DNA from 4 places in the Desulfoluna sp. HI9BLuna genome. Region 3 is predicted to be linked to each of the others. Evidence: riboswitches for the same ligand, from Rfam matches in the RefSeq annotation. Region 3 holds a riboswitch; each other region holds the start of a gene.
What was found. Region 3 has a riboswitch for cobalamin ahead of ACOYW0_RS02795 (helix-turn-helix transcriptional regulator). Riboswitches for the same ligand answer to the same signal wherever they lie in the genome.
Positions count from the first base shown of each region.

Region 1: it holds a riboswitch for cobalamin, as region 3 does, so the genes downstream of both, thiC (phosphomethylpyrimidine synthase ThiC) here and ACOYW0_RS02795 (helix-turn-helix transcriptional regulator) in region 3, are expected to answer to the same signal.
Region 2: it holds a riboswitch for cobalamin, as region 3 does, so the genes downstream of both, ACOYW0_RS01975 (TonB-dependent receptor plug domain-containing protein) here and ACOYW0_RS02795 (helix-turn-helix transcriptional regulator) in region 3, are expected to answer to the same signal.
Region 4: it holds a riboswitch for cobalamin, as region 3 does, so the genes downstream of both, ACOYW0_RS24695 (DUF2162 family putative transporter) here and ACOYW0_RS02795 (helix-turn-helix transcriptional regulator) in region 3, are expected to answer to the same signal.

Region 1 is NZ_CP186555.1:4,230,090-4,234,983, forward strand. It holds gene ACOYW0_RS17130 (DUF1254 domain-containing protein) at 1-376, shown strand, start outside; gene sstT (serine/threonine transporter SstT) at 493-1,746, opposite strand; cobalamin riboswitch at 2,274-2,499, shown strand; gene thiC (phosphomethylpyrimidine synthase ThiC) at 2,793-4,115, shown strand; gene cobT (nicotinate-nucleotide--dimethylbenzimidazole phosphoribosyltransferase) at 4,377-4,894, shown strand, end outside.
Region 2 is NZ_CP186555.1:530,037-534,930, reverse strand. It holds gene ACOYW0_RS01980 (methyl-accepting chemotaxis protein) at 1-584, opposite strand, end outside; cobalamin riboswitch at 1,502-1,694, shown strand; gene ACOYW0_RS01975 (TonB-dependent receptor plug domain-containing protein) at 1,982-3,895, shown strand; gene ACOYW0_RS01970 (sigma-54 interaction domain-containing protein) at 4,503-4,894, shown strand, end outside.
Region 3 is NZ_CP186555.1:758,893-763,786, forward strand. It holds gene ACOYW0_RS02790 (DeoR/GlpR family DNA-binding transcription regulator) at 1-251, shown strand, start outside; cobalamin riboswitch at 1,132-1,318, shown strand; gene ACOYW0_RS02795 (helix-turn-helix transcriptional regulator) at 1,545-2,534, shown strand; gene ACOYW0_RS02800 (TonB-dependent receptor) at 3,021-4,894, shown strand, end outside.
Region 4 is NZ_CP186555.1:6,079,772-6,084,665, reverse strand. It holds gene ACOYW0_RS24705 (FecCD family ABC transporter permease) at 1-619, opposite strand, end outside; gene ACOYW0_RS24700 (ABC transporter substrate-binding protein) at 616-1,530, opposite strand; cobalamin riboswitch at 1,666-1,874, shown strand; gene ACOYW0_RS24695 (DUF2162 family putative transporter) at 2,081-2,812, shown strand; gene ACOYW0_RS24690 (MotA/TolQ/ExbB proton channel family protein) at 2,834-3,478, shown strand; gene ACOYW0_RS24685 (DUF2149 domain-containing protein) at 3,475-3,846, shown strand; gene ACOYW0_RS24680 (helical backbone metal receptor) at 3,982-4,894, shown strand, end outside.

The sequences.
Region 1 (4,894 bases), 2.9 Mb from region 3:
CATTGCCTATCTCGACAAGGATGGCAACGCCCTTGACGGAAGCAAGACCTACAAGATCAACCTTCCCAAAGACGTACCGGCCAAGAATTTCTGGTCCTTTACCCTCTATGACAACCAGACCCGCGCCATGCTGCAGACCGACCAGCGTTTTCCCGGCATCGACAATCTTCGGAAAGGCCTGAAGCCGCGCAAGGACGGATCATACGATATCTACTTCAGCCCGAAGCCACCCAAAGGCCAGGAGAATAATTGGATCCAGACCGTGCCGGGCAAGGGGTGGAACACGATTTTGCGTCTCTACGGCCCCCTGGAGTCGTTTTACGACAAAACCTGGAAGCCCGGAGATCCTGAACTGGTTGAGTCGTCGAGCCTGTAACGGTCCCCTGGTGCCCCGCTGAGTCGGGTCCGATCAAAAATGAGTCGTCAATAAAAAGGGCCCCATGGGAACGATTCCCATGGGGCCCTTTGTGTTGTCTCTTTAAGCGCGGAAGCTTATGCGGCTGCAACCGTTTCGGTTTCGGTTTCAGTTGCGGCGGTGCTTCGGGCGTTAAGATCCGCTGCAGCAGTAAACAGCACGTCGGTGGAGCTGTTCAGCGCGGTTTCGGCGGAGTCTTGGATGACGCCGATGATGAAACCGGCGGCCACGACCTGCATGGAGATCTCATTGGGAACACCGAAGAGGCTGCAGGCAAGGGGGATCAGGAGGAGCGAGCCACCGGCCACACCGGAGGCCCCGCAGGCGGAGACGGAGGCGATGATGCTCAGCAGAAGCGCCGTTGCCATGTCGACCTGAATGTTCAGGGTGTGGACGGCAGCCAGGGTCATCACGGTGATGGTGATGGCGGCGCCGGCCATGTTGACGGTGGCACCCAGCGGAATGGAGACGGAGTAGGTGTCTTCGTTGAGGTCGAGGCGCTTGCACAGGTCCATGTTCACGGGGATGTTGGCCGCGGAGCTGCGGGTGAAGAAGGCGGTGACGCCGCTCTCACGCAGGCAGGTGAACACGAGAGGGTAGGGGTTGCGCCGGGTCATGAAGAAGACGATGGCCGGGTTGACGATGAGTGCGATGATGAGCATGGCACCCAAAAGAACCTGAAGCAGGTGGGTGTAGCCGGAAAGGGCTTCAAAGCCGGTGGTGGCGATGGTCTGTGAGACCAGGCCAAAGATGCCCAGGGGGGCAAACCGGATAACCAGCTTGACGATGCTGGAGACGCCGTTGGAGACGTCGTGCAGGAAAGTCTTGGTTGCTTCACCCGTATGCTGGAAGGCGATGCCCAGGGCAATGGCCCAGGCAAGGATGCCGATGAAGTTCCCCGTAGCCAGGGCGTTGATGGGGTTGTCCACGATTTTGAAGAGAAGGGTGTTGAGAACCTCCCCGATACCGTTGGGCGGTGTGGCTGCTGTGTCTGTGGCCACCAGGGTCATGTTGGTGGGGAAGAGAAAACTCAAGGTGACGGCTACGAGTGCCGCCATAAAGGTTCCCACCAGGTAGAGGCCGATGATGGAGCGCATGTTGGTGTGGGTGCCGCGCTTCTGGTTGGCAATGGAAGAGGCGACGATGACAAAAACGAGGATGGGTGCAACGGCTTTAAGCGCTTTGACGAACAAGCTGCCGAACAGGCCTGCGGAGTTTGCCGTATCCGGTGATACCTGAGCAAGGATGACACCTGCAATGATCCCGATCACAATCTGCAGTACCAGGCTTCCCGAAGCGATTTTTTTAAAAATCCCTGTCACTTGATTCATGAATTTCCCCCAAAGTTGGTTAAATATTCCTTAATTCCACTATCACCATTTCATAGGGGAAATATCGCTTATATGTCAATATTTTATTTCCATATAGGCTTATTCGTAACGAGGGCGTTATGTTTTTACGCATTCATGAATCTGAGGCCGAAATGTAGGTAGGAGGAGCTTCAACATTGTAAAATAAAGGCCAAATGGAGTTGTGAAGGAACATGGGGCGGCGAGATTGGAATCCCTTTTGGGGGAGTCGTAAAATTTGGGATGCCTATTGGTATGCCCTGAAACAGCCGGTACATTTAAGGTGCTCGAATAAAGTGAAAGAATGCGTAAAAACAGTCTTGCCAACTATCTGAAATCTTAGATAATGTTTCTTAAACGTTCTCTTTGGACGAATGCTTTTTTAAGGCCCTGATGGGCAAAGCGCATCCTCACGCCGCCTTCAAGGTGCTTTTCGCTACCCTTGTCGTCGGAGTTTTTTCCCCTTGACGCCCTTTGCCGGTTTCGTGTAGAGGATGGACAGTACCCGGTAACAGGGTACACATTCAATTTGTCATACGGTGTCATGCAAACGGAACTACGGTGAAAATCCGTGACGGTCCCGCCGCTGTAACCGGGTGGCCCGGCGCAGGTTGGTTTCTCCTCATCATGTGAAGAGATGCCAGCGGTCACTGCCTCTCCTGAAGGGGGGCGGGAAGGCGCGTCGGGAGCTCTTACCCCGGAAGTCAGAAGACGTGCATGAGACTCACGTGACCGAGTTCGATGGCAAAGGGCTCTGAGGTATATCTATGTACCTCAGAGCCCTTTTTTTATTGCCTGAAATCGGTGCGTTTCACCGGCACGGGTTGGTGCTGGTGGGAATGATCATGAAATTCCGGCGCTGTCTGTTTGTACTCCTTGCTTTCTTTCGACAGACGGATTTCATGGCGGCATCGGGTGATCTCCCGGGTGGAGCCGGGGCGCCGTCGGAGTCGGTGGCCGAACGAATCATGGTGGCGGTACTTTATATTTATGAGCCCGCCGATATGCTTGTAAGGAGAAGAGATACAATGGCTGTAGACAAGACCCAGATTGAATTGGCCCGGGAGGGCGTGGTTTCCCCCCAGATGCAGCAGGTTGCCGAAAAAGAGGGGCATGCCCCCGAGGTCATCCGTGACCTGGTGGCCAAAGGGGAGATCGTTATCCCCAACAACCCCAAGCACAAAGGCCCTGCCGTGGGCATCGGTACCGGCCTCCGTACCAAGGTAAACGCCTCCATCGGGACCAGCTCCGATATCTGCGACATCAAGAGCGAGATCGAAAAAGCCCTGGCCGCAGAGGAAGAGGGCGCCGATACCCTCATGGAACTCTCCGCCGGGGGGGACCTGGACCTTGTCCGCCGCGAGGTGCTGGCAGCCACCAACCTTCCCCTGGGCAACGTGCCCCTTTATCAGGCCTTCAAGGAGACCGGGCGCAAGTATCAGGATCCCTCCAAGCTCGACCCCGAATACCTTTTCGATCTCATTGAGCAGCAGCTCGACGACGGCCTCTCCTTCATGGCCATCCACTGCGGCATCAACCAGTACACCATTGAGCGCCTCCGCGCCCAGGGATTCCGGTATGGCGGTCTTGCCTCCAAGGGCGGCACCTTCATGGTGGCCTGGATGGACGCCACCAAGCGTGAAAACCCCCTTTACGAGCAGTTCGACCGCGTCTGTGCCCTCATGAAAAAATACGACGCCGTGCTTTCCCTTGGCAACGGAATCCGTGCAGGTGCCATCCACGACAGCCACGACCGCGCCCAGATGGCCGAGATGATCATCAACTGCGAGCTGGCCGAGCTAGGTCGCGAGATGGGCTGCCAGATGATGGTGGAAGGCCCCGGCCATGTGCCCCTGGATGAGATCGAGGGCAACATCATGCTTGAAAAGCGTATGAGCGGCAACGCCCCCTACTACGTCCTCGGCCCCATCCCCTGCGACACCGGCGCCGGGTACGATCACATCACTGCGGCCATTGGCGCGGCCAGCTCCGCCCGTTTCGGCGCAGACCTTATCTGCTACATCACCCCCGCCGAGCACCTGGCCCTGCCCACGGTTCAGGATGTGCGTGAGGGCGTGCGCGCCACCCGCCTTGCCACCCGCATCGGAGATATCGCCAAGTACCCCAACCGCCGCGAAACCGAGAAGCTGGCTGCCATGGCCCGTCGCGAGATGCGCTGGGACGATCTGGAAAAACACCTCCTTTTCCCGGAGGTGGCCAAGTCCATCCGTGCAGAGCGCACCCCCGAGCAGGAAGACACCTGCACCATGTGCGGTGACTTCTGCGCCATGAAAAAAGGGATGGAGGTTTTCCAGCCCGACATCAAAGGCGACAAGATCTACAAGGGGTAACCCAGGTTCGCGAATGCTCCAACCCTCGTACCTCGGGTTGTCGCATTCGCTGACGGGCTGTGCCCGTGATCAACGGTACGGGTTATTGACGTGTAGCCATTCAGCTTACAATGCCTCCGGTGGTCCTGCCGGAGGCAAGTTGAATCGTTACAAAGACGATTTGTTACGAACGACCATTTTGGTCCCCATGGTGCCATGTCTCCAACCACTGGCATCATGGGGGCGCATGTTTTGACTGGATTGATTGAGGAGGGGTTCTGAATGACATTGCTCGAAAAGACCATCGGTTCCATTGTGGGGATCGATCGCGGGATTGAGACGCTTGCCCTTGCCCGCCTGGCCGACCAGGCGCGGCCCCAGGGGAGTCTTGGGGTGCTGGAACCCCTGTCCGCCCGCCTTGCAGCCATTGCCGGTAAAATCGATGTGAAGCTCGAAAAGAAGGTGGTGGTGACCTGTGCCGGAGACCACGGCGTGGTGGAGGAGGGTGTGAGCCTGTTTCCCCAGGAGGTCACCGAGCAGATGGTCCACAACTTCGTGATCAAGGGCGCCTCCATCAACGTGCTGGCCAAGCACGCCGGGGCCGAGTCCCTGGCGGCCGACATCGGCGTCAAGGCCGATTTTGATCCGTCTCTTCCCATCATCCATAAAAAGGTGGCCAGGGGCACCGAGAACTTTACCAAAGGGCCTGCCATGACCCGCGAGCAGGCTGTGGCAGCCATTGAGGCCGGCATTGAGATTGTGAACGAACTCGTGGCCGAAGGCGGGCTGGACATGCTCGG
Region 2 (4,894 bases), 230 kb from region 3:
GCATTGCTGACGAAAAAGGCGGTCCTGTGAACCCGGCCGATGAGCATGTGTTCCATGGCAACCCCCGCTCCATAGGTCACTTCGGTGTCGCGTTCCCGGTTGGCCGACTCCAGGAGCTCTGCGAGCAGGGTTTCCATGGCCTTGCCCCTGGGGTTCAGGACGTCTCCGATGATTTGTTCTTCTTGCTTTTGAAGGTTCACCACCTTGGTGAAGGCTTCGTTGTAGCGGCTAACGGAAGCGTCGATCTCCCGGATTCTTGCGGCACGGTCAGGGTGGTTGATGTTCCCGGTTGCCCGTTTCAGCAAATCATCCATCTTCTCATAGTACCCCAGGAACTCTTCCCGGTTGGTCTCGTTCCCAGAGATAAGGAACTCTTTGACGTTCATCCGCGTCATGAGCATATTGGCCTGAATCTGGCCGGAAAGGTTGGCGTTGCGGGCCATTTCCCGGTACTCCGTAAAACCGTTGGATGCATTGTTCAATGTGACGATTCCCAGCAGAGTGGTGGCGGCCAGCAGGCCCAGTACCGTGGTAAATCCCAGGATGAGCTTGGATTGAAGAGTCATGGTTTTCAGGGTGTTCATGGGGGTATTCTCCTAATCAAGAGGTGCTTCGAAGATCAAAAAAAACGTGTGGCTCCACACTTCGCGCACAAGTCCGCAGATCGAGGTGGCTGTCGAAAAGCGTGCCGATGCCATGGCTTAAGACAGGAAGGTGTCCAACGTATTTTAGTGAAAAGCTGTCAACGGGTTGAAAAACCGGGACACACGTATCCGAAGAAAAGGCGCGGAACCCTTCAGGGGGTGCGGTGAGGTGGTTTTTGATTCTCAGGGTTGGTTGATGAGTCGTGAAGAGTCAATGGGCAGGCGTGTGGGAACATGGCAGGCAGGCGGTTGCCTGTCTGTGCGTCGATCTTTTTTCCAGATTCCCGGCCAGGGGGTGTTGTGTCCTTTCGTAGGGGTTATGATGTTTTATGAAATATCTTATAAAAATCACGAGAGCTAATAGCCCAACTTGTGCTGACAGTCAATCAGAAAAAAGTAAAAAAGTGAGGATTTGACTCGGACAATATTCCTACTCCTTGAAAAGTAACATTGGCAAATGCGATTGTGTCGCGTGTATTTCTGGTTTTTTTTCGGGGGGATAGGTGCGGGTGAACTTTCTCGGGCCTCGGAGGGGTTCACCGTGGCTCCGCAGGAGGGGGGAGAACTTACCCCGGATATTGCATGAGAAAGCAATCATCCAAAAGGATGATATATGATTTTGGATAGCCACAATAAAAATGTTAGCATTTTTTGAAAATGCAAAATGTAAATCAGCGTTTGCTGTTTGATTTTCTCACACTTCGGGCGAACCGGGCTATTGCCGGTTGCAGGCCGTGGGGGAGGCTTTTCATCACGGGCCTGCCATGGCCTGTTTTCCTTGGCACGGCACGAATGCGTTGACATCTCGCTGACGGTAGGATACTTTTCCTCCCATTCTTTAGAAATGGCCCTGGCCATTTCGGACATAATATTCAGGTGCCGGCCGATCAGTGGCCTGCATAACAAGGAATCCTGTGCAAATCAGGAACGGGCCCGCCGCTGTAACCGGGGACGAACGCCGCATCAACGCCACTGTTGAATCTCAACGGGAAGGCGCGGCCAGTAGATCGATCCGGAAGTCAGAAGACTTACCTGAATAGCTGGGTAGATTTTTCACTCGTGGATAAGGGTGGAAACGTGCATTGTGGAATGAAAACGGTATCCCACACAGGCTTTGATCTGTGTGGGTTTTTTTGTTCTCCGGCGCAGGCGGCGCCGGGGGGAAAAAGACCCGCACGGTATGTGGCTTTTCCGTGGCCGGGCTTTTCTGGCTACGGGTGTTTGGGGAATGGGGCGAGCCGCCCTTTTCCCGGGCATGCATGGGGACCGGATGGAAACGCACGCCTCTTTTCTCCATGCCTGCTGATTTAATCATCAAAGAATGTGAGGAACGAGGTATGCTGAAACGTCATGTGAAACACCTGGCCTGTACGGGTGTGGCGGCCATTTTTTTATGCTCTGCGGGGGTTGCGCCCTCAGCAGCAAAGGGCGCTGACGCCTTGGGGGAAGTCGTGGTCACGGCAGAACGCTTTCCCACCGGGGAAAAAGAGAGCTCCCGGTTTGTCACCATGTACTCATCGGAAGAGCTCATGGAGACAGGAGCCAATAACCTGGCCCAGGCCCTGAGGCGAAAAGGAGGCTTCTCCTACAAGTCCTTCGGGCCCCAGGGGGTCTCCTTCGGCGGCATGAACAGTGAGATCACGGCCCGGGGAATTTCCAAGGGCACCCTGATCCTGGTCAACGGCTGCCCTGTTCAGGGTGCCGCCGGCCAGGGGTACGACCTGGACATGATCCCCCTGGAGCAGATCGAGCGGGTGGAGGTGATGAAAGGGGCGGCTTCCACCTTATACGGGGCCGACGCCCTTGCCAGCGTGGTCAACATCATCACCAACAAGAACGCCAAGGCCACCCAGGCATCCGTGTCCGTGGAGGCAGGCTCCCACGGGCATCGCACGGCAAGCGCAGAGCTCAGCAGCCCCCGTGTGAACGTCGGGGTCTCTTACGCTCACCTGGACGCGGTGGACAAGATTTCCCAGACCACCTACCCGGATGACCCCTCCGATAATTATTTTTACTCGCGGGACGCTGTGGATAGCGGCGGCCTCAACCTCAACGCCACCCTGGCAGATGGCCTCTACGTCGACTACCTGGGAAGCCTCAGCACCACCGGGTACACCAAAAACAAAAATGCGGGCGGTGTGGATAAGGAAACGGAGCAGGAGCACGCCAAGCACTTTGCCGACATCCGATTTGAAAAAGAGCACGTCAGGCTCAAGGCCTTCGGCTATCTGGACCAGCTGGACCGCGAGGAGCTGACCAGTAAAGGGCTCACCGATGAGTGCAACAAGAACTACAACTACGGGGTGCAGGGGGATTACCGGACCACCTTGGCCGGGGTGGAGCTGACCGCCGGAGGAGACTATGTCTACCGGGGTGCCGATTACAGCGAAAAATACGGCAGGCACCACCGGGACGATATTTCAGCCTTTGTGCAGACGAAAAAGACCTTTGCCGATTCCCTCACCGTGGTGCTGGGGTTTCGTGAACAGCTGATCTACGATGGAAACGGTGACAACAAGGACTACGACATCTTCCTGCCTTCTGCCGGGGTCACCTACCGGGTCTCCTCCGGCCTGAACCTTTTTGCCAACGCCGGAAAGGCATTCAAGGCACCTACCTTCAACGACCTGTACTACAAGGGCGATGCCCTCACGGGCAACCCGGATCTCGACCCCGAGAGCGGCTGGACCTACGAGGGCGGGATCAAGTACGACAACGACTACATGAGGGTTCGCCTGGCGTGTTTTTATATGACCTTCGAAGACAAGATCGAGTCCATAACCGTGGATAAGGTAACCACCAAGTTCAACGCAGGCGACTACGAGTCCACGGGGGTTGAGTGGGAGACCTCCTTTTACCCCTTTGTGAACCAGGCCTCGTTCCTGGACGCCGTCTCCCTGGATGTGGCCGGTTACCTGGCCGATACCACGGCCGAAGACACCGATGGGGAAGAGTACCAGGCCGCCCCTGAATTCCAGACCTCGGTGGGGGTGTCCTATGTCACCGAACCGCTGGTCCTCAACCTTGCCGTGGATATCTTGCGGGAGCGGGAGAGAAATCTCCCCAGCTACAACCCGGTTCATTTTGCCGGAAAGCTGGCCTGCTGGAAGGGGTACCTCACTTTTGGCGTGGACAACATGTTCGACGACACCGTGGTGACCTGGGGGGACAACACCCCCGACAAGTCAAAGCACTACGAATACTACGACCTGGGCCGCACCTACAAGCTCGGGTATGAGTTGATCTTTTAATCCGGGTAGTTCATGAAACAATAATCGTTTCAAAAGGATAACTTGAATATGGGTTTACTCGGTCCATGACATATCCGGGTTAGCCTTTTCGATTCACTGGCCCCCCGCGCCGTTCCCGCCGCGGGGGGCCACCTCAAAGCTGCTCCTTCCTCCCCAGTCCCTTTCCGAACCGGAGAATCGCCTTCCAACCATCAAGATGTTGAGGACGTTCCTGTATGTAACAGGCCCCTTTATGCAACAAGCCATGGGGCTGTTGTGCCCTGATTGGGCTGGGCGGAATGCCCTGCTTTTTTCAGGGGGATGGGCAGGGGCTTGCTGTGATCATGGGGGGCACACAGTCAATGTGAGTAATTCTTGATAATTTTTGTCAAGAATTGACAGGGGGTGGCGGTGTGGGTTGGGAAAAATGGTGTGCTGTGAGTATATGTCATATAATCAATTTATTATCCTTTTTATCTTGGGCGTTCCCGTGTGGGGAAAGGGCGATTGACTCTGTGGGCGGAAGTAGATATATTTCCCTCGTCTTGAAACGGGTTTTTGTGATTTTTTTCGTTTGATGGGCCGGATTTGGGGGAGTCCTGCCTCGTTTTATGCAGGGATGGTGAGGATGGAGGACATATTGCATTCGTCTTCGGACGGAATCTGGATCTGGGATGCCTTTGGCCGTGTGATCGCCGTGAACAAAAAAGCCGAGGAGCTCGGGGGTATCCGGGCGGATTCTCTTATCGGCCGGTGTTATATTGAGCTGATCCAGAATGGCCTCTACGATCGCTCCGTGGCCCATGACATCTTCCGCAGTCGGTGCCAGGGGGTGACCCAGGCGGCATCCCTTCGAACGGGAGTGCGTACCATCAACACCGGAACCCCGTATGTCAACGAGCGTGGTGAGATCGTCCGCATCGTTGTCAAGGAGAAGGAGATATCCCACTTAAGCGATGAGGCGGCCCTTTCCGAGGTGAGCCGGATCCGGTCAGGCTTCGGCGAGTCCTTTGAGGATCC
Region 3 (4,894 bases):
TAAGTGTCAGCAGCTTCTCTCTGAAAACAGGAATTACAGACTATCCCTTGGAAGAGGTTCAGATTCAAAAAAAACTTTTAGATATTAGCCAAAAAGCAATCATTATTGCCGACAGCAGTAAGTTGGAATCGACATCTCTTATCAAAGTGAGCGATATTTCTAAAGTGGATCTTTTAGTCACCGATTCGAATATCCCCCTAAAAACCAAAAATGCATATACAAAATTTGGAATCAACTTAATCAATAAGTAATATTATTGATATCTGTACAGGAATAGAAATACCTCACGTGACCATTTGAGCAGATGTTCTTTGTAATCTAAAGGTTCGCAGTCCTTTTATTTCAACGTTTTTGGATGCTTTGGTTTCAGAATCTGCTCAGCACTATGGAAATTTTCCCGCAACGCATCAAGCCCGTATCGAAAGATACGGGAATGAATGGGTCGCACCTACACATTTCACGATATGCTTCATCCCGTCGGAGTAACAGATATAGTTGTTACCCGCCCCGCATACGGCCTACCAAGGTAAAAGGGTGTAAACGCAACATGAACAACCAGCCCCAGGCCACCTAAAAACAGCCCCACGACACTGATCTCAAAGGCAATTGCCTCCCGCTGCGTCAGAAAAAGAGGAGGGCCTTGACATTGGGCAAACGTAAAAGATAAAGCGTCCTACCAATTTCTGCCTCTTTAAACGTCGATAATCTCCCGCTCAGCATAAGGATTCCTAAGCCGAAGAGTGCATAGCTCCACCTGCCTCACCAGCCCCCCCGCCACTCCCACATAAACGAGACCACATGATGCTCACCACATATCCAAATACAAATCTTCACCTAGCCAGAACCTTTTCCGTTTGACATCCATAAACCCCTCATGTAATGACAATTCAATAAATCCAGAATAATTGTTGGCAAAGGATTATGATGCCGATTGCCTTTTTTATGTGCAGTTCATGATCAGCCGATGGGATATCCCCTCTTCGACAATGTATTCTGGCAGACATACAGGGGCCCAAGCAGATAAGAACACATTCCCTGGGAATGCCGTGATGAAGTAACCCGAACACCGTGGGCAACGCGCTGGTGACTCACCACGCAGCCGGAGGGTTTCATTTGGTTTCTTCGATATTTGCTTCGGCCCTGACTTCAGGTACTGAATAAAATCAGTATAACAAGGAATCCTGTGAAAATCAGGAACGGGCCCGCCGCTGTAACCGGGGACGAACGCTGCACACGGCCACTGCCACACTGTGACGGGAAGGCGCAGCCAGTAGGATGATCCGGGAGTCAGAAGACTTACCTGAATGGAGATGTGTCATCACTTTATGGCACCAAAGTGATGACGTTGTTGTGGTATGAAAAACGGTAACCCACACAGGCAAGATCCTGTGTGGGTTTTTTATTGCCTGAGCACATACCGGAGGTATCGGCACCCGCCAGGCAATAAAGCACGTCACACGATGTTTTGATATCACTCCTTTGCCGCCATTCAGACACCATGCGGGCTACGTTTTTAAACAAACCGTGTGTAAAGGGTGTGCTGCATGGACTCCGAATTAAGGCATCAACGTTCCGACGACATCGTTTCAGATCATATGGACCTTGAACTGAGGCGGCCCGAAAACGGTGAGAAGGGATGGACCAAAGAGATCCCCCTAAGGCCCGGGCTCTCCTTGATTCTTACCAAGGCAACCTATGCCGAAGGCGTGACCTCCCATTTCGAAATGGAGCGGTCCCCACTGCTCTTTTGCTTTGTACTCTCAGGAAGCGGCCGATCCATAGTCAACCTGGGGAAACCCAAGCCGACAATCATCCAGGCAGAAACAGGCACATGCACCGTATCCTGTTTTCCAAATTCCCAAGGGTACAGCCAATTTCCCCCTGAAAAACCCGTTCACATGCTCCACATCCAGGTCGACCCGGTCGTGTTGGGCATGTTCTCCCGGGGGGATATGGAGCAAGCCCCCGCCGATCTCCGGGCTGTTATGGAGGGGTGCCCCAAGACCCATTACCACTATGCGGGCTCCATGCCCCCTGCCATGCAAACCGCCCTTCACCAGCTTCTCAATTGCCCGTATCAGGGCCTGATCAAACGAGTCTTCCTCGAAAGCAAGGCCCTTGAGTTGATATCGCTTCAACTTGAACAGGCTGCCATTGCCAGAAACAGCATAAAAAAAACCGCTCCGCTTCGCCCTTCCGATATAGACCGTGTCCATGAGGCCATGGGCATTATCGTCGAGAATATGCAGACCCCGCCATCACTGCTGGAACTTGCCAGTCGAGTCGGGCTGAATGATTTCAAGCTCAAGCACGGGTTCAGGCAGGTCTGTGGGCAAACGGCCTTCGGCTATTTACATGAGCATCGGATGGAGAGAGCCCGCCAGCTTCTGGAAGAGGGCAACATGAATATCAAGGAGATATCGTATCAAGTTGGCTATATGGACGCGGGGCGATTCTCCGATGCCTTTAAAACCAAATTCGGCATCAGGCCGAGTATTTACCGAAGCAACACATGCTTCAGCGCCATGCCTTAAGCCTCCTCTTTTCCCGGAAGCCTGAGCCCCCTTTGCTTTGGGCCGAAGCACGGCTAAGGCAAAAATCAGGCAACAGCACACCGAGGAAGACTGCCTCCGTCAAAGCCGATTCCGTTCAAAAATCCATCCAGGTCATGCAAGAATCCGTTTCGGTCATACCACCCCCATTTCACCCCATGAACAGCGGCGCTATATTGCGGCTATACCATTACATGATGGCTTTATTTTTATCGTTTTTCACCCTTCAAAGGAGCCGGGTGCCCACTCTGATGATCCGTCATCAGCGCCTTGTGGCAACGAGGCTGCAAGGGCAACTCTGATGCGCTGAACTGCGGTTTGCCCCTTAAGTTCAGGCCCATCACTCGTAACAGATTCAGCTTTAAGGAACAGGTCATGAATAGAAACAGAGATCGATTTCCAAAGGGTTTTATGGCGTCGCTGCTCGTTGTACTGGTGGCTCTATCCCCATTATCAGCGTCTTTGGCGATGGCACAGGAGCAGAAAAAAGAATCGTCACCTTTTCGGCTTGAGCCCGTAACGGTTACGGCCCAAAAAGTAGAAGAGCATGTTCAGGATGTCCCCATGAGTCTGTCCGTCTTCACCGGCACCGACATCGAAGATTCCGGCAGCAAGGACATGAGTGATCTTGTTCGCTATGTCCCCAACCTGTTCATGAACGAATCCTCGGCGGAGAATTTATTGGTTTTAAGGGGTGTCTCCTCCTTTACAACCTCCATTTACTCTCCCACCGGGTTTTATGTGGACGGGGTCAATTTCCCGCTGCATTACATGTACAACACCGAACTGCTCGACCTTGAAAGGGCTGAGGTTTTGCGGGGCCCCCAAGGGACCCTGTACGGTCGAAACAGTGAATCCGGCGTCATCAACCTTGTGACCAGGCAGCCGGACAATGAGTTCAAGGGAAAGCTTTTCACCGAATACAGCAGCTACGACTCCTGGCGGGCCGGGATGAACGCAAGCGGACCCATTATCGAAAACACCCTCTATCTGGGCGTTGCGGCTCAAGCAAGTATCTCCGACGGCTTCATCACAAACACATGCAACGGCGATGATAAAAGCGCTGAAAAAGACCAGAAGAACGGCCGCGCCACCCTGAGGTGGACCCCCACGGATCAGTGGGACCTGTCCTTCACAGCCGATTTCATGGACACCGATGACCAGCAGAACTCCTACAGGTACCGCACAGGACCGTATGCAACGGATTATAACACCATCAGCCACAACGACGCCGATGAGTACTCCCGCCAGGAAGGCAACGGCCAGACACTGAACATGAAGTATTCCGGCGAGTCCTTCAACATGACCTCCGTCACCGGGCTACGGAACTATTCCCACAGCTACAGCACCGATATGGACTGCACCAATGACCTGGGCCCCCTCAACTGGGGGGCTTCGCCAAACAAATACAGCATCGACCATATGAGCCAGGAGGTCAGGCTGTTCTCCCCGGACAACCAAGGGCCCTTTCAATGGCTCGCGGGAATATACGGGTTCAAGGAGGAAACCGAAGTAACAAGCGAGAGAAAAGCCTGGGCCATGAAGGCCGACACCGATATCGACATCGACGGGTATGCAGGATTCGGACAGTGCACGGTCACGGTGTTGGATAAAATGCACCTGACGGCAGGCCTGAGATTTGACCATCAGCAACTGCACGGAACCATGACGGGCAAAGGCGGGGCCGGGGTCATCGATCAGGACAAAAAGCTGGATTACAATGAGTGGCTCCCGAAGTTCTCCATTGCCTATGACCTTACCGGCAATGTCATGGCGTATACCACGGCGTCCAAAGGGTACATGGTCGGCGGGTACAACTATGGCTACATGCCCAGCGATAAAGAGGCGTTCTATTATGATCCCGAATACACCTGGAACTACGAGGCAGGTATCAAGACATCGTGGCTGAATGAGCGGCTCATTGCCAACCTGGCTGCCTTTTACATCGATATCGACGACAAACAGGTGGTGGAGTGGTCCTTTGCCGCAGGCACGTCCATAAACAACGCGGCAAAGGCCCATTGCATGGGCGTGGAACTGGAAGTTCAGGCCCGCCCCCTTCCCGGCCTGGACCTGTTCTCCGGCTTTGGGTACGTCAAATCAGAGTTCGACGACTGGAAGGCCCTGCAACAGGACGGCTCTTTTTATGATTTTGACGGAAACAGCCTCCCCAATGTCCCGCAGTACACCTACAACCTGGGCGCATCCTATTTCCTTGAAAATGGATTGTTCACAAGGGCGGAACTCCTCGGCACAGGTGAGTTTTACGGAGACCCCAAAAACAACACCAAACAGGAAGCATACGAGATCGTAAACCTTCGCTTTGGGTACGAAGCCGAGAG
Region 4 (4,894 bases), 1.1 Mb from region 3:
CCACCATGCCCACCTGGGGCATGTCTGCTGAGGAGAGGTCTCCCATGAGCCAGAACATGATGTCGTGGAGCTTGTTCTCTTCGGAAATGGAGATGAGAAACATAATCACCGCCGAGCAGAAGGCGTTGACCATGACGCCGGATAACAGCATGGCGTCCCGGCCCACCCGGCTTTCGCCCCGTGAAAGGACAAGCACCAGGAAGAGGGTGACCATGCTGCCGGCAAAGGCGGTGAGGCTGACCCCCGGCACACGGGCAAATCCGGCAAGGATCCCCATGATGGCACCGGTGGCCGCACCGCCGGAGATGCCAAGGATATAGGGCTCGGCAAGGGGGTTTCCCAGAAGGGCCTGAAAAACCAGCCCCCCTAAGGAGAGCACTGCCCCGCAGAACAGGGCCATGAGCACCCGGGGCAACCGGATGCGCTCGATGATGGCAATCTGGAGGCTGTCTGCCTGGGAATCACCCGTTATGAGCTGTGCCACAGGCGTAAGGTCGATACCCGAAGGCCCAGTGGCCAGGCCCAGGAGAACCGCAGCCCCAAGAACCATGGAGAGCAGGGCGGTGATGAGGAGGATTCGTTTCAGCAGGCGCCCCCGTACCCTGGATGTGTCGTTCACCGGGCCGCCTCCTCAAAAAGGGTGGGATGGATCAGGGCCGCCAGCATGGCAAGGCCCTCCACCACACGCGGGGTGGGGCGATCCAGGATGTCCGAATTCACGACATGGATGTTGTTGGTTTGAACGGCGGGAAGGGACGGCCAGCTTGCCCACTCCTGTCTCATGGTGTCGAAGTCGTCGTTTCTGGCCATGGAGGTGATGATGATCATCTCCGGTGCCAGGGCCAGGACCTGTTCCTTGGAAAACCGGGGGTAGGGCGTTTTGCTGGTGACGACGTTTTCTCCCCCTGCCCGGCGGATCATTTCGTTTAAAAAGGTGTTTTTGCCCACGGAGACGATGGGGGAGATCCCGATCTGGAAAAAGAGGCGGGGTTTATGGGATGCCCCGGCAATGGTCCGGTCAATGGCCTCCAGCTGCGCGCCCATGGCATCGGTGATGGTTCTGGCCTCACTCGTTGCATTAAGGAGGTTGCCTATCTCATTGATAGAACGAATAATCGTGTCGATACCGTCGGGGTTGACCGTGTACACGGGGATGCCGAAGGCCTTGATACGCTGGATCACTTTATCCGGGTTGCCGTCCTTCACCGCCAGGCAGAGGTCGGGCTTCAGGGAGACAATGGTCTCCAGCTCCGGTCGGATATAGCTGCCGACCCGGGGAAGTTTTTGTGCTGCCGCAGGGTAGTCGCTGTATCGGGTGACCCCGGCAAGGAGATCTCCCTTGCCCAGGGAAAAAACGATCTCGGTGATGCTGGGGGCAAGGGACACCACTCTTTTGGGGGCGTCCGGCAGATCAACAATACAGCCTGTGGTGTCGGTGACGCTTTTGGCCTGCACACGGGCAGCGAAGAGGCCGCACCAGGCCACGCCCAAAGCGAGAAGGAAAAGGGTGCGTAAGGCTCGATTTTTCATGATGTTATCCATGACCTCCCACGAAACCGGGTCCGCGCATATCTTTGGATATGCTTGAATCCAAAGGGTTCGAGCCTGATTGCCGGATTCTCCCCACAGGGAAAATTATCCTTGACATAGGACATTTCTATGGAATAGTAAACGAGAAATTCAGGTGCTTTTCCCTTTGCATGGCTCAAGGGGAGAAGAGAATAGGGAATCCCGTGAAATTCGGGAACGGACCCGCCGCTGTAAGTGGGGACTGTTTTGGCCACCATGCCACTGGGAGTTGTTAAACACTCGGGAAGGCGCGCCGGACGGGACGATCCACGAGTCAGAAGACCTGCCTGGATGGAGATGTCTCGATGCCCGTGGTAAAGGCTGAGATATGCCGCGATGCATGCACAGATCGTGTGTCACGCTTTTTTTGTGGGAAAATACGGATCCCCGCACCTTAAACCTACAGGTGCGGGGATTTTTTTGTTTTCACGCCCGCACCCTCCATCCCGGCTTTACGCAACCCGACGGAGACCACTCCGTTGCCGTATGATTTGGAAGGAGTACACGTACCATGGAATGGAAAAGCCTGATTGCCGGATTGGTCTTTACCATGGGAATGTACGCCGCCAAATGCGGCATCGGCCTGGCCTGCGGGTGGTCGCAAAGAAAGAGCCGCCGCCTTGCCTTCATCGCAGTGGCGGCTTTGGCCTATACCCTCCTGTTCGCCGGGTGTTACCTGCTCCTTACCCGTGTCAATCTGTTAAACAAGCTCCTTATCGTAGAACACCTGGTGAAGTGGGCCATGGCCGTTCACGCGGCCATGGCCTCGCTTCTCCTCGTGTGGGGCTCCGCCTTGCTGAAAAAACCTGCCGAGGGATCAGGGCCCGTGCGGGGATGGCTGCTCTTTGCCCTGCCGTGCCCGGTGTGCATGGGGGTTATTCTGCTGACCATCGCCTTTGTTATCGGGCTTTTCCCGGAGAATGCTTTTGGCATGACCGCCATGGCCTGGGGGATTTTCGTCCTCGTTGCATCGGTTGGTTTTCTGACCACCCGATGCCTGGGGGCCCGGTTCGGTACCCCTCACCACGTCATGGGAACGATGATGGTCCTTGCGGCGCTCTGGTTTCTCCTGACAATTCTGGTGGTTCCCCATGTCTCCGAGTTGCCGGATGTTTTTGCCATGGCATCCGGCGCAGCCGATTCGGCCCGCGGCGAGGGGAACGCACCTATTGCTGCGGCCATTGTTGCATGTTGCCTCTTTGGGGGCGGCATCTTTCTGGATCGTTTTGTCCATACCCATTGACGTTTTTTTAAGGATTCGTACGTGCAAACGGCAGCTCTCATCAAAAGTTATATCTATGTGGTCTCATCATCCCTTCTCTACCCGGTCCTGATCCTTCTGGCCTTTCTCACCTTCTGGGCCGTGGTGTGTGCCGGGGCCCTCTTTTCCGAATGGGTACGAAGGCATCGTATGGCGGTGGAAAACGACGGCCCGGATGTGTTCTTCCGGCCCGACCATGACCTGCATACCACGCCCCGGGTCAGCCGTTATGTGGCCCGGCTCAAAGGCCTCCTGGAAAAAAACGGCGGCGCCTCGACCCTTGAGGTGGAGGGACTCCTTCAGGACACCACGCGCCGGCTTTTTTCCTCTCTTGACGTGTATCGCCTGGTGGTTCGCGTGGGCCCGGGCCTGGGCCTCATCGGCACACTGATCCCCATGGGAACGGGGCTGGCCGCCCTGGGACAGGGGGACCTGTCCATGCTCTCTTCGGAGCTGGTCATTGCCTTTACCACCACGGTGGTGGGCCTTGCCGTGGGACTCCTGGCTTATCTGTTCCTCGTCATCAAGACCCGCTGGGCCGATGAGGACCTCCTGAACATGGAGGTGGCCACCGAAGCCCTGGCCGGAACCCCGCAAGGCTCATCGGGCAACGGGACAACAGGGGCACCTGCCGGGGAGGCGGCATGAGGTACCTGAAAAAACGACGCTACGCCGTGGGGGGCGGAAATCAGGGGAGGCCCATGGCCTCGGACCCCATGGACGGGGTGGCCAACCTGTTTGACATCGGCCTGGTCTTTATTGTGGGGCTCATCGTGACCCTGTTTTCCACCTATCGTCTCCACGACCTCTTCAACGAAGAGAGCGAGATGACCATCGTCAAAAAAAACAAAAACGGGGAGATGGAGATCATTACCAAATCCAAGCGAAAAATCGAAGCGCTGAAGGTCTCCAAAACCATGGGAGAAGGGGAGGGGCATCGCATGGGCGTGGCCTATCGTCTGGAAGACGGTTCCATGGTGTACGTTCCCGATGGAAACGAGGCTGCACCGGACTAACCCGGATATTTCTCGAATCGAGTACCCCCATATTCAAGGCCTGTTTGTCAATTTTTCCAAACGTGTTGCCCCGGCAGGGCCGCTGGAGACAAGCGGAGTCATTATCGTTTACGCCACGCAATCAGGAACCCGACCATGACATGGATCCGCCGGGGGATGGCAGCGGCCGTCCTTACTCTTTTTCTCTTTGTTTTTCTACCCGTTGCCCGGGCTGTCACCATCACCGATTCCACGGGCCGTACCGTCACCTTTGACCAGCCGCCCACACGGGTGGTGTCCCTGGTGCCGTCCCTCACCGAGGCCCTTTTTGTCATGGGAGCCGAGGATCGGGTGGTGGGGGTGACCCTCCACGACACCTGGCCCGCTGAGGCCAACACCAAAACCGTGGTGGGCGGATTCTTCAGGCCCTCGGTGGACAAGGTGCTTACACTCAACCCCGACCTGGTGTTTGTCTCCGGCATCCAGAAGGAGATGATTGAGGCCCTTGAAGGCACCGTACTCGTTGTGCAGCTTGACCCGGGCTCCGTGGACGAGGCCTTCGGGCAGATGCGGCTCATGGGACGCATCATGGGCTGCGAGGCAGGAGCGGAGAAAATCATCACGGACAACCGGCAGATCCTTGCCGATATCCGGAAAAAAGTGGCGGCGATTCCGGCTGACAAACGCAAACGGGTGATGCGCCTCATGGGCCGCACCAGCATCATGACCCCCGGGGCCGACTCCTTTCAGCAGGAACTCATCAAGCTGGCCGGGGGCATCCCCCACGGGATCAAACGGGACGGCGCCGTGATTTCCATGACGGACAAAGAGTTGATCGACTTCAAACCGGACGTCATCTATGGATGCGGGGGAGACAAAGAGGCCGCAGAGCTTCTTTACGCCAACCCGGCCTTTGAATCGATTCCCGCCGTCAAAAACAAGCGCATCGACTATTATCCCTGCGAGCTCACCTGCAGGGCCTCCACCCATGTGGGCTATTTTGTCTCCTGGCTTTCGTCAAACCTCTATTCCGCAGAATTTTCCATTCGGAAAAACCAGATCCACCCCG